3 regions of the Exiguobacterium sp. RM11 genome follow, and region 1 is predicted to be linked to each of the others. Evidence: riboswitches for the same ligand, from Rfam matches in the RefSeq annotation. Region 1 holds a riboswitch; each other region holds the start of a gene.
What was found. Region 1 has a riboswitch for S-adenosylmethionine ahead of AC5LIL_RS04620 (methionine ABC transporter ATP-binding protein). Riboswitches for the same ligand answer to the same signal wherever they lie in the genome.

Region 2: it holds a riboswitch for S-adenosylmethionine, as region 1 does, so the genes downstream of both, AC5LIL_RS13315 (Na+/H+ antiporter NhaC family protein) here and AC5LIL_RS04620 (methionine ABC transporter ATP-binding protein) in region 1, are expected to answer to the same signal.
Region 3: it holds a riboswitch for S-adenosylmethionine, as region 1 does, so the genes downstream of both, mtnK (S-methyl-5-thioribose kinase) here and AC5LIL_RS04620 (methionine ABC transporter ATP-binding protein) in region 1, are expected to answer to the same signal.

What each region holds. Positions count from the first base shown of each region.
Region 1 is NZ_CM187558.1:874,014-877,294, forward strand. It holds gene AC5LIL_RS04610 (PTS sugar transporter subunit IIC) at 1-348, opposite strand, end outside; gene AC5LIL_RS04615 (thioredoxin family protein) at 529-786, shown strand; SAM riboswitch class I at 1,237-1,343, shown strand; gene AC5LIL_RS04620 (methionine ABC transporter ATP-binding protein) at 1,421-2,449, shown strand; gene AC5LIL_RS04625 (methionine ABC transporter permease) at 2,439-3,101, shown strand; gene AC5LIL_RS04630 (MetQ/NlpA family ABC transporter substrate-binding protein) at 3,132-3,281, shown strand, end outside.
Region 2 is NZ_CM187558.1:2,546,802-2,550,082, reverse strand. It holds gene AC5LIL_RS13320 (TVP38/TMEM64 family protein) at 82-726, shown strand; gene AC5LIL_RS13315 (Na+/H+ antiporter NhaC family protein) at 745-2,028, opposite strand; SAM riboswitch class I at 2,098-2,192, opposite strand; gene AC5LIL_RS13310 (GGDEF domain-containing protein) at 2,291-3,281, opposite strand, start outside.
Region 3 is NZ_CM187558.1:306,328-309,608, forward strand. It holds gene AC5LIL_RS01760 (2,3-diketo-5-methylthiopentyl-1-phosphate enolase) at 1-795, opposite strand, end outside; SAM riboswitch class I at 865-966, opposite strand; SAM riboswitch class I at 1,172-1,274, shown strand; gene mtnK (S-methyl-5-thioribose kinase) at 1,357-2,508, shown strand; gene mtnA (S-methyl-5-thioribose-1-phosphate isomerase) at 2,505-3,281, shown strand, end outside.

The DNA.
Region 1 (3,281 bases):
GGTCACACCGGCTGTGATCACGTCACCGATTCCGGCCATCACGAACGCACCTTCATTAATTCGAACAGCGCCACTGCCGACATAGGTTGCGATGGCAATCGTTCCTGCCTCTAAAATCGATCGTCCGAACTGCATCGCGACGGCAAGACCGATAATGGCCGGGAGGAGGCGCATCGCAATCGTCGTCGCATCCAATATGAATTGAAGAGACGGAAAATAAGGGAGTATAGCTTTCGTGAGTTCACCGAGCAGCGCGCTCGGGATGAGGGCGATCAGAATCGCCATGCTGAGACCGTTTAAGACGTTCATCGTAAATTGCTTTGTCGTACCTGTTGCCTGTTCCGTCATCATTCATTCACCTGTCCTTCTTCTTTGCTGTTATGTACAAAAGCGATAAAGTTAGAACCCATATTATTCCTATCAGACAGAAGAGTCAAGAGAATCATTGAAAAATTCTGAAATTTCACGAGAGCACGATTTTTGAACGGAACTCGAACGACTATTATAATGACAAGAGAGGTGAGAAAAATGATTACAGACGGATACTTATATATATACGCCCCAATGTGTGGTACATGCGCTGTCGCGGAGAAAATGTTGACGGTTGTCGAGGCGGTCGACCCTGAAATTCAGATTGAAAAGCGCGATGCGAACTATATCCCAAAAGAACTTGAAGCTTATCAGGTGATGAGCGTCCCAGCGCTGTTAAAGCTTGAAAATGGCGAGGTTCGGGATCGTCTTTATGCCTTTCAAAACGTTCAGCATGTCCTCTCTTTCGTGAAGTGAGAGAGGAACATTAGAATAATCTGAAAATTTTAAATAATCAGTTGACACAGAAAGTTCACGAATGGTATATTCATTACAACATCTTACTTGAACACAAAATAGGACGCGATATTCCCGACATCAAGACGTTTTGGTGAAGCCGCTGCTACCTTTATACGAATACACGTCAGTCTTCCCTTCGATTGTCCCCCAAAAAAATCAAGCGAAGAAAGACGTTCCGTATAATCGCACGGTCCAAGTCAAGATCGAGTGATGATTGGTGAATCTCCCCCATATAGGGATGTAAATCTTGAACGGGCAAAAGATTTTCATCTATGGGCTGTCCTTCCGTGACTCAAGGTGCTACGTTCTGTGTCGTCCTCGGACGGCACCTTTTTTTGATTTTTTTGAAAAAATGATTTGACAGCAGAAAAAGCTGTCGCTATGATAAAGCTAATCGAATACACAACACTCTTATCAAGAGAGGCTGAGGGACTGGCCCTATGACGCCCAGCAACCGCGGAGTAATCCGAAATGGTGCTAATTCCAGCAAGGTGAGAAACCTTGACAGATGAGAGCAATCGTTGTCCGTACGATAAAGTGCGCACGTTTGCTCAAACGTGCGCGCTTTTTTTGTTGTCAGGAGGGAAAGGAATTGATTCAATTACGAAACGTCGCCAAATGGTTCGATACGAAGAATGGTCGTGTCCAGGCGGTGGATGATGTGTCACTAACGATTGATCGCGGTGAAATTTTTGGAATAATCGGATATTCGGGGGCGGGGAAGTCGACGCTCATCCGATTACTCAACCGTCTCGAATCACCGTCTAGCGGTGAAATCGAGGTCGCCGGGAGTGAGCTCACGAAGCTCAGCCCGAAAGAATTACGAGGGGTTCGCAAGAACGTCTCGATGGTCTTCCAGCACTTTAACCTTCTGTGGTCGCGCACGGTCGCAGAAAACATCAGCTTCCCACTCGAATTGATCGGGGTACCGGCAAGTGAGCGGAAGCGTCGGGTTCAGGAACTCGTCGAGCTCGTCGGATTATCAGGTCGTGAAGACAGCTATCCGTCACAATTATCCGGCGGTCAAAAACAGCGAGTCGGGATTGCCCGCGCGCTCGCTACAAATCCAGAGGTGCTCCTCTGTGACGAAGCGACAAGCGCGCTCGACCCGAAGACGACGGATTCGATTCTTGAACTGCTCGTCAGCATCAATAAGAAACTCGGATTGACAATCGTCCTCATCACGCATGAGATGCACGTCATCCAAAAGATTTGTCATCGCGTCGCCGTGATGGAGGCAGGGAAAGTCGTTGAGACAGGTCAAGTCTCTGATGTGTTCCAACATCCGGAGCAGCCGATCACAAAAGAATTCGTGAAACAAATCGGGGCGGTCGACGATCTGTCGCTCACGTTCGAACATTTGAAAGCACGCTATCCGAGTGGGCAAATCGTCAAATTGAAATTCTTGAACGAAACGGCAGAACAACCGATTTTGTCTGACGTCCTTAAGACGCACGACATCGGATTCAACATCATCGGCGGTAACGTGACTCAGTCACAAGTCGGTGCGCTCGGCACGCTATTCATCCAATTGATTGGGGAAGCACGAGAAATCGAACGCGCCATCGCGTCGATTCGTTCGCAATCAGTAGAAGTGGAGGTGGAAAGCGATGTTTCCTAACGTAGACTGGCAAATCATGATGGAACAGACATGGGAGACGTTATACATGACGCTCGTCGCGGGTGTCGCGACGTTTGTGATCGGACTCGCTTTAGGTTTGATTCTTTATATTACAAACGAATCGCTATTATTGAAGAATCGTCCAATTTACGTCTTCGTCAGCGCGATCGTCAACGTTTTCCGTTCGATCCCGTTCATCATCTTAATCATTTTACTCATCCCGTTCACGTTGTTCCTGCTCGGTACCATGCTCGGTTCGACGGCGGCGCTTCCGGCACTCATCATCGGAGCTGCACCGTTCTATGCCCGTATGGTCGAACTTGCCCTTCGAGAAGTCGACCGCGGTGTCATCGAGGCGGCCGAATCGATGGGCGCGACGAAATGGCAAATCATTTATAAAGTCTTGATTCCGGAAGCACTTCCGGCAATCGTTTCAGGACTCACGGTGACCATCGTGGCAATCGTCGGTTATACGGCGATGGCCGGTGTCGTCGGAGGCGGCGGACTCGGGAACTTGGCCTTCTTGGAAGGGTTCCAACGCTCACAAAACGACGTCACGTTCGTGGCGACGGTGCTCATCTTGATCATCGTGTTCGTCATCCAGTTCATCGGTGACCGACTCGTCACAAAAATTGATAAACGTTCAGCTTAATTACACATACACCATTTGGAGGGATTCATAATGAAAACTTGGAAAACAGTACTCGGATTGACAGCTTTATCAGCATTCACAGTTCTCGCGGCTTGCGGCGGAGAAGAGGCAGAAACAGGTTCTGGCGATGAAAAAACATTGATTGTCGGTGCGTCGAACGTACCGCACGCTGAGATTTTA
Region 2 (3,281 bases), 1.1 Mb from region 1:
TGACGAATGCAGGGAGATGCGTCTTGAAAATCGAATTCGGGTATTAGAGTAGTAGTAACGAAAGTTGAAGGTGGAACGACTATGCTCACTTCTCTCCAACAGTACATCATCCAATTAATCGAATGGCTTCAAAGTTTGCCTGGCGGTCCTTGGGCCGGACTCGGCGCTCCGTTTTTAGAAGCGATCTTTCCGTTTTTGCCACTCGTTTTAATCATTTCAGCGAATGCGGCAACATATGGTTTTTTGTTAGGGGTCCTTTTATCATGGATCGGGAACTTACTCGGAACGATTGTCGTCTTCGTGGCGGTCCGATATGTGTTTCGTAAACCGATGACGCGCTGGCTCGAGAAACATAAAGCGGCGGTCTATTGGTTAGAACGAATCAACCATATGAGTCCGATCTCACTCGGGTTCTTGTATTCGCTCCCGTTCATCCCGGTCAGTTTGATCACCTATTTGCTGGCGCTCATTCAGATGCCGCTCCGTACGTTCATTTTGGCGGCGGGATTCGGGAAACTACTCGTCGTCGTCATTTTCTCGGTCATCGGGGATCAATGGGAAGAATTTATCCAAAGCCCGTTTCGCTTATCGATGCTCGGTCTGCTTTTGGTCGCATTGTGGGCCATCAGTCGAGGACTAGAAGAAGTGCTCAAACGACGCGCTTTCAAAAAACGCAACGAGCAATTGAAGCAAGAGATGATCACTAAACGACAAACACCCCTTTGAACAAGGGGTGTTTGTCGTTTAAGACTGCTTTTTAAAACGCGGGAAGTTGAATGCAATCGCAATTCCTCCACAAATAAAGAGGAGGAACGGATAAAACATGAACGGGACGAGGTCAGGCGAAGCGGTCTTCGTCAACTCTGCGGCGATGAGAAGTTGCGCTCCGTATGGGAGAATCCCTTGTACACCACATGAGAAGATATCGAGCACACTCGCTGATTTTTTCCGTTCGATGTCGTATTCGTCCGCAATGTTCGCGGCGAGTGGTCCGGCTACGAGAATGGAAATCGTATTGTTCGCCGTCGCTACGTTCGTCGCACTGACGAGACCCGCGATACTCCACTCGGCACCAGCACGTTTTTGAATCCGTGATGTCAACGCATCACGCAAATACGTGAGTCCGCCGTTGTGCGAAATAAGTCCGACGAGGCCGCCCATGAGTAACGTCAAGAACGAGATTTCGGCCATACCGACCATGCCATCGGCGATAGCGGTCACAAATGCTGTGACGGATAAGCTTCCGTCGAGAAGACCGATGATTCCGGTTAGCGTGATTCCGCCCAACAGGACGAGAATGACGTTCAGTCCCGTTAACGCCAGTCCGATGACCGCGAGATAAGGAATCAGTTTATACCATTCGAATGCGGCGACATCGACCGTCGATTCACCGTTCGACAAGACCGCGAGTAAAATCGTCGTGATGATGGCAGCTGGTAGCACGATCCAGAAGTTCGTTCGGAACTTATCGCGCATGTTCGTCCGTTGTGTCCTGACGGCAGCAATGGTCGTGTCCGAGATGAATGAGAGATTGTCTCCGAACATGGCTCCGCCGACAACTGCCGCGGCAGCGATTGCGACGTTCACACCACTCTCTTCATGGATACCGAGGGCAATCGGCGCAAGTGCCGCAATCGTTCCGGTCGATGTACCCATTGCCATTGAAATAAAAGCAGCGATGACGAATAGTCCACTTAAGAGAAGCGATGGGGGTAAGAGCGTCAACGCGGCGTTAACCGTCGCGTCGATGGCACCGATTGATTCAGCTACCGTTGAAAAGGCACCAGCCAGTAAGAAAATAAAAATCATAATGATGATTCCCGGATTTCCGGCACCTTGTGCGATGCGTTCCACGGTTTGTGTGGCGCTTCCTTTTGTCATGAACGCTGCAACCATCAATGCGATCATGGCTGCGACGAGGACTGGAAACTTATAAAAGTCCCCATAGTAGACACCCGCCCCGATGAAAAAGAGCAAGAAGACGAGTAACGGCAGAAGTGCCCACTTGTTTGCTGTTGGTTGTTCCAAAATAATCACCTCACTAAAAAATAAAAAGGACCTTTTTCTTGAGAAAAAGGTCCTTCGTGTGAAATACCCTTTTCATCTTTCGGACGTATGTCCGCTGGATTTGGCACAGGTTCCCCGCTGCCGAGACTTCATAGGGCCAGTCCCTCCGTCTCTCTCGATAAAAAGTTAAGTTATCCTATTATCAAACACGTTCCCTAACGTACCTGTTTCAAATCTAGTTGTCAACCTAAAAACTCCCCAATTCGATGTGAGAAAGGGGAGTTTACGTCGTTAAATTGTTGAAGTGCGCCACGCGGTTACGTCCTGCATATTTTCCACCAACATACAGGGCACGGTCCGCATTTCGAATCGTATCATCGAGACGCTTGTTCCCGAACGCTTCGATTGTATCGACCCCGATAGACGCGGTGACAGAAATCTCATGGTGGTCGACAAGAAACGGTTTCGCTTCGATTTGATGGCGGATGCGCTCTGTGATTTCGATCGCTTGGTTCATGTCACAATGATTGAGCAACAAAATAAATTCTTCGCCGCCATAACGTGCAGCAAAGTCATCGGGACGAAGTACCTGACGGATTCGTCGTCCGAACTCTTGTAACACATGGTCTCCGACCTGATGACCGTACGTATCGTTGATCTTTTTGAAAAAATCAATATCGAGCATGGCGACCGATATCGGATATACCGACATATCGGATATTTGTTGAATGCCATATTCATAAAACGCACGCGCATTGGCGAGAAGCGTTAAACTGTCCGTCCGACTCTCGGTATAGAGGCGGTCCCGTTCGTGACAACGGCTAATGGTCCGGTTGAACGATTTTAACAATTTGATGATCTCGTGCTGAATAATCTTCGGATAACCGTATACAGGTTCGCCCATCATAACAATCCAGGTGCGAATCTCTTCGATTTCCTCCGAACGAACAGAAACGAAGCTGTGGTAATCGTCGTGGAAAGCATCAGAAAGGGAAGTATCCCATTCAAAGCGCATCTCATAGTCGAGGACTTGCTCGATTGGCTGACTCATGTCAAGCAACGTAAAGACGATGGGTCGATCGATGGGCTGTCGCGTCTTTAAATCAAAGTACAGGGTGCGTTCAAACAATTTAAACTCGACATACCCTTCATCATAATGATTCAGCTGTTCGCATTGACTTAAAAATACTTCGATGGCTTGCGCCTCGCTCTGTGACAAGGAAACGGCCTCTTTCGCTTCATCGTATTGCTCAATCAAAGATTTGAATGCATCT
Region 3 (3,281 bases), 570 kb from region 1:
GAGGGAATGACGAATCGATCCGGTCAACGCTCCTGCAAAAGCGGGATGTGCCAAAATCGGGACGTGAATCTCGGGATCTTTAGCGAGTTCCCGTAACGCGTCGAGCCCGTACGTATACACGTTGAACAAAAGTGCGGTCGCGCCTGCCTCAATCAAACGTTTCGCCTGGTCGCGTAAGGTGAAAACGGGTCCGCTCAACGTGACGGCGTATAGAACGGAACGACCCGTTAGTTCTTGGTGTTCTTGAATGATCGATGCTCCAATCCGAGCCCGTTCGAGCGATGGGGTGAGCGGATTGTCATATAAAATCTCATCGTCTTTCACAAGATCGATGCCACCTGTAAACTGGTCACGAAGTTGTGTCGCCAAAAAATCAAGGTCACGCCCGATGACGCCTTTGAAGATGCTCATGGCGAGCGGTCGGTCGTATACTCGAAGGATGTCGCGGACACCTTCGACTCCGAATGCGGCACCCGGAAAGTCCGATGCGAGCTCGTCTGGGAGCGTTAGGTCGACAAGTTGGACGCTTGGGTCGAGCGACAGCTTTCCGAATGTCGTCGTCAGAATGGACGAAAAGTCCGGCGTCACATTATGTAGCGGGTAACGAATCGAGAAGCGACTCGTCGTTTCCTGTTGGGAGGTATCGATGACCTCACCGCGGAATGCCTGTAGTTGATGCTGCTCGAGATGGTTCAATTCGGTCCATGTGCCGACGGTCAGCTCATGTGCGATTTTTTCAGCCACGTGCTCGACGTGATCGGTATGTTTGATTTCATAAGTAGCGATGATTCCCATAAGTTCCTCCTTTCAGGTCAAACAAAAATGACCTCATGCCAAGGCAAGAGGTCATTCGAAAACAATGAACTCTTATCTCTCAGCGATAGCTGCAAGAATTAGCACCGTGCCATTTCTGGTCGGTTGCTGCGACATCATCGGGCTTGTCCCTCCGTCTGCTCTTGATAAGAATAGTTGTGAAGTTGTGAAATTTAATTGAATTTTTACATAGAATCGCTCACTCGTCAATTCCTTTTTTTGAGAAAAAAAGTTTGAAAATAATGTTTCTATATATGCGTGTCAAAAATAGGGAGTCGACCGAAAATAGAGGATTGACAACTAGCGTGCCTAGTCCGTAATATTCGTCTCAACACGTCAAACACAATTACATCATTTACTCTTATCGCGAGTTGGCAGAGGGAATTGGCCCTAAGACGCCGCAGCAACCGACCATTTGGCACGGTGCTACATCCACCAGACATATGTCTGAAAGATGAGAGGAACAACCAATTTGGGTGTGCCTCTTTCTCGCGGAGAAAGGGGCTTTTTTCATGCATAGATTCAAGAAAGGGGAAAATCATCATGGCTTATGAGGCGTTTACAGAACAAAGTGTCGTCGAACACGTTCGACAGTTGGGGTTACTAGAAGAGGGGATTGCAGAATGTGAGGAAATCGGAGATGGAAATTTAAATCTCGTCTTTCGCATTCGTCAAGGAGAAACGTCATTAATCGTGAAACAGGCGTTGCCGTACGCAAAAGTCGTTGGAGAGAGCTGGCCGCTCACGCTTGACCGTTCGTGGATTGAACAACTGGCACTCCGTGAGTTTTCAAAAGTCGTACCACAATTCGTACCAGATGTACTCGGTAGCGACCGTGAACTCGCCTATACGATTTTAGAAGATTTGTCAGCGTTTGAAATCGTCCGGACGGGTTTCCTAAAAGGAGAGAGCTATCCGAATTTGGCGCGTCACGTCGGTACATTCCTCGGGGAAACGTTGTTTGCGACATCTGACTATGCGAAAGGACCGCTCGCCAAGAAACAAATCGAAAAAGAGTATTACAATCCAGAGCTATGCGATATCACAGAAAAACTGATCTTCACTGATCCGTATCGTGATGCAGAATCGAATCAAATCGAAACGCCTCTTCGTCCGGACGTGGAGCAGCTTTGGTCAGACCTCGCCTTGAAAATTGAAGTGACGAAATTGAAGGTCGGGTTCGTGACTAAACACGAAGCGTTGCTACATGGGGATTTACATACTGGAAGCATTTTTGCGACGCGTCAGGAAACAAAAATCATCGATCCTGAGTTTGCATTTTATGGTCCATTCGGTTTTGACATCGGTCAAATCATCGCCCATTTGGTGTTCTCGACGTATGCACATCCGTTGAAGCGGTTCGAACGCTTCACAGAAGTGCTCACTGTCTGGGAAACGTTCGAAAAAACGTTCCGTACACGCTTCACACAGGCGGTCGAGCCATTCAACACAGTAGGATTCGTGGACGAACTGTTGCCATCGATTTTGAGTGATGCGATTGGCTACGCGGGCTGCGAATTGATTCGTCGGACGGTCGGTCTAGCGGGCGTCGCTGACTTGGAAACATTGCCAGACGACCTTCGTATCGAACGGAAACGTCATGCCCTAGAACTCGGCACGCGTCTCATCAAACAGCGTCATCAGATTCAATCCATCGATCAGCTGATCCCGGTTCTATCGGAGGTGCGGGTATGAGTGTGCAAAGTATACATTTCGATGCCGACACGGAAGTGTTGACGATTTTAGATCAGACGCTGTTGCCGCAAGAAGAGCGCTATATCGAAGTGTTGACGCTCGAACAGGCCGAACAGGCGATCAAGTCGCTTCAAGTCCGGGGTGCGCCGGCCATCGCTTATTTTGGGGCGTTCGTTCTTGCGAAAGAAGCGTCACGCCTGCAAGACAATCCCTATTTTCATCTCCAATTGAATCAGGTTGGTCAACGGTTGATTGCGACAAGACCAACAGCGGTCAACTTACAACATGTCATCGAATCACTCCTTCGACTGAATGTGGGGGAGGACTTTGAACAGATTGCAAAAGCCATCAAAGCGCGTGCGATTGAAATCTATGAACAAGACGTGGCCACGTATCGCACGATTGGTGAACATGCGTTGACCGTGTTACCTGCTGGTGGGAACGTGTTGACGATTTGTAACGCCGGTGCCATTGCGACGTCACGATACGGTACCGCGCTTGCTCCGTTTTACGTCGGAAAAGAACGAGGCATCCCGTTTCGTGTATTCGCGTCGGAAACTCGTCCACTGCTTCAAGGGGCACGGTTGACGGTGTGGGAGCTCGACCGGGCAGACATCGACGTCACATTGATCACGGATAACATGGCGGCGTGGACAATTCAGACGAAACAAATCGATGCCATCATCGTCGGGGCGGACCGCATCACCCGTACCGGTCATACGGCCAACAAGATCGGGACACTCCAACTCGCGATTTTGGCGAAGCATTACGGC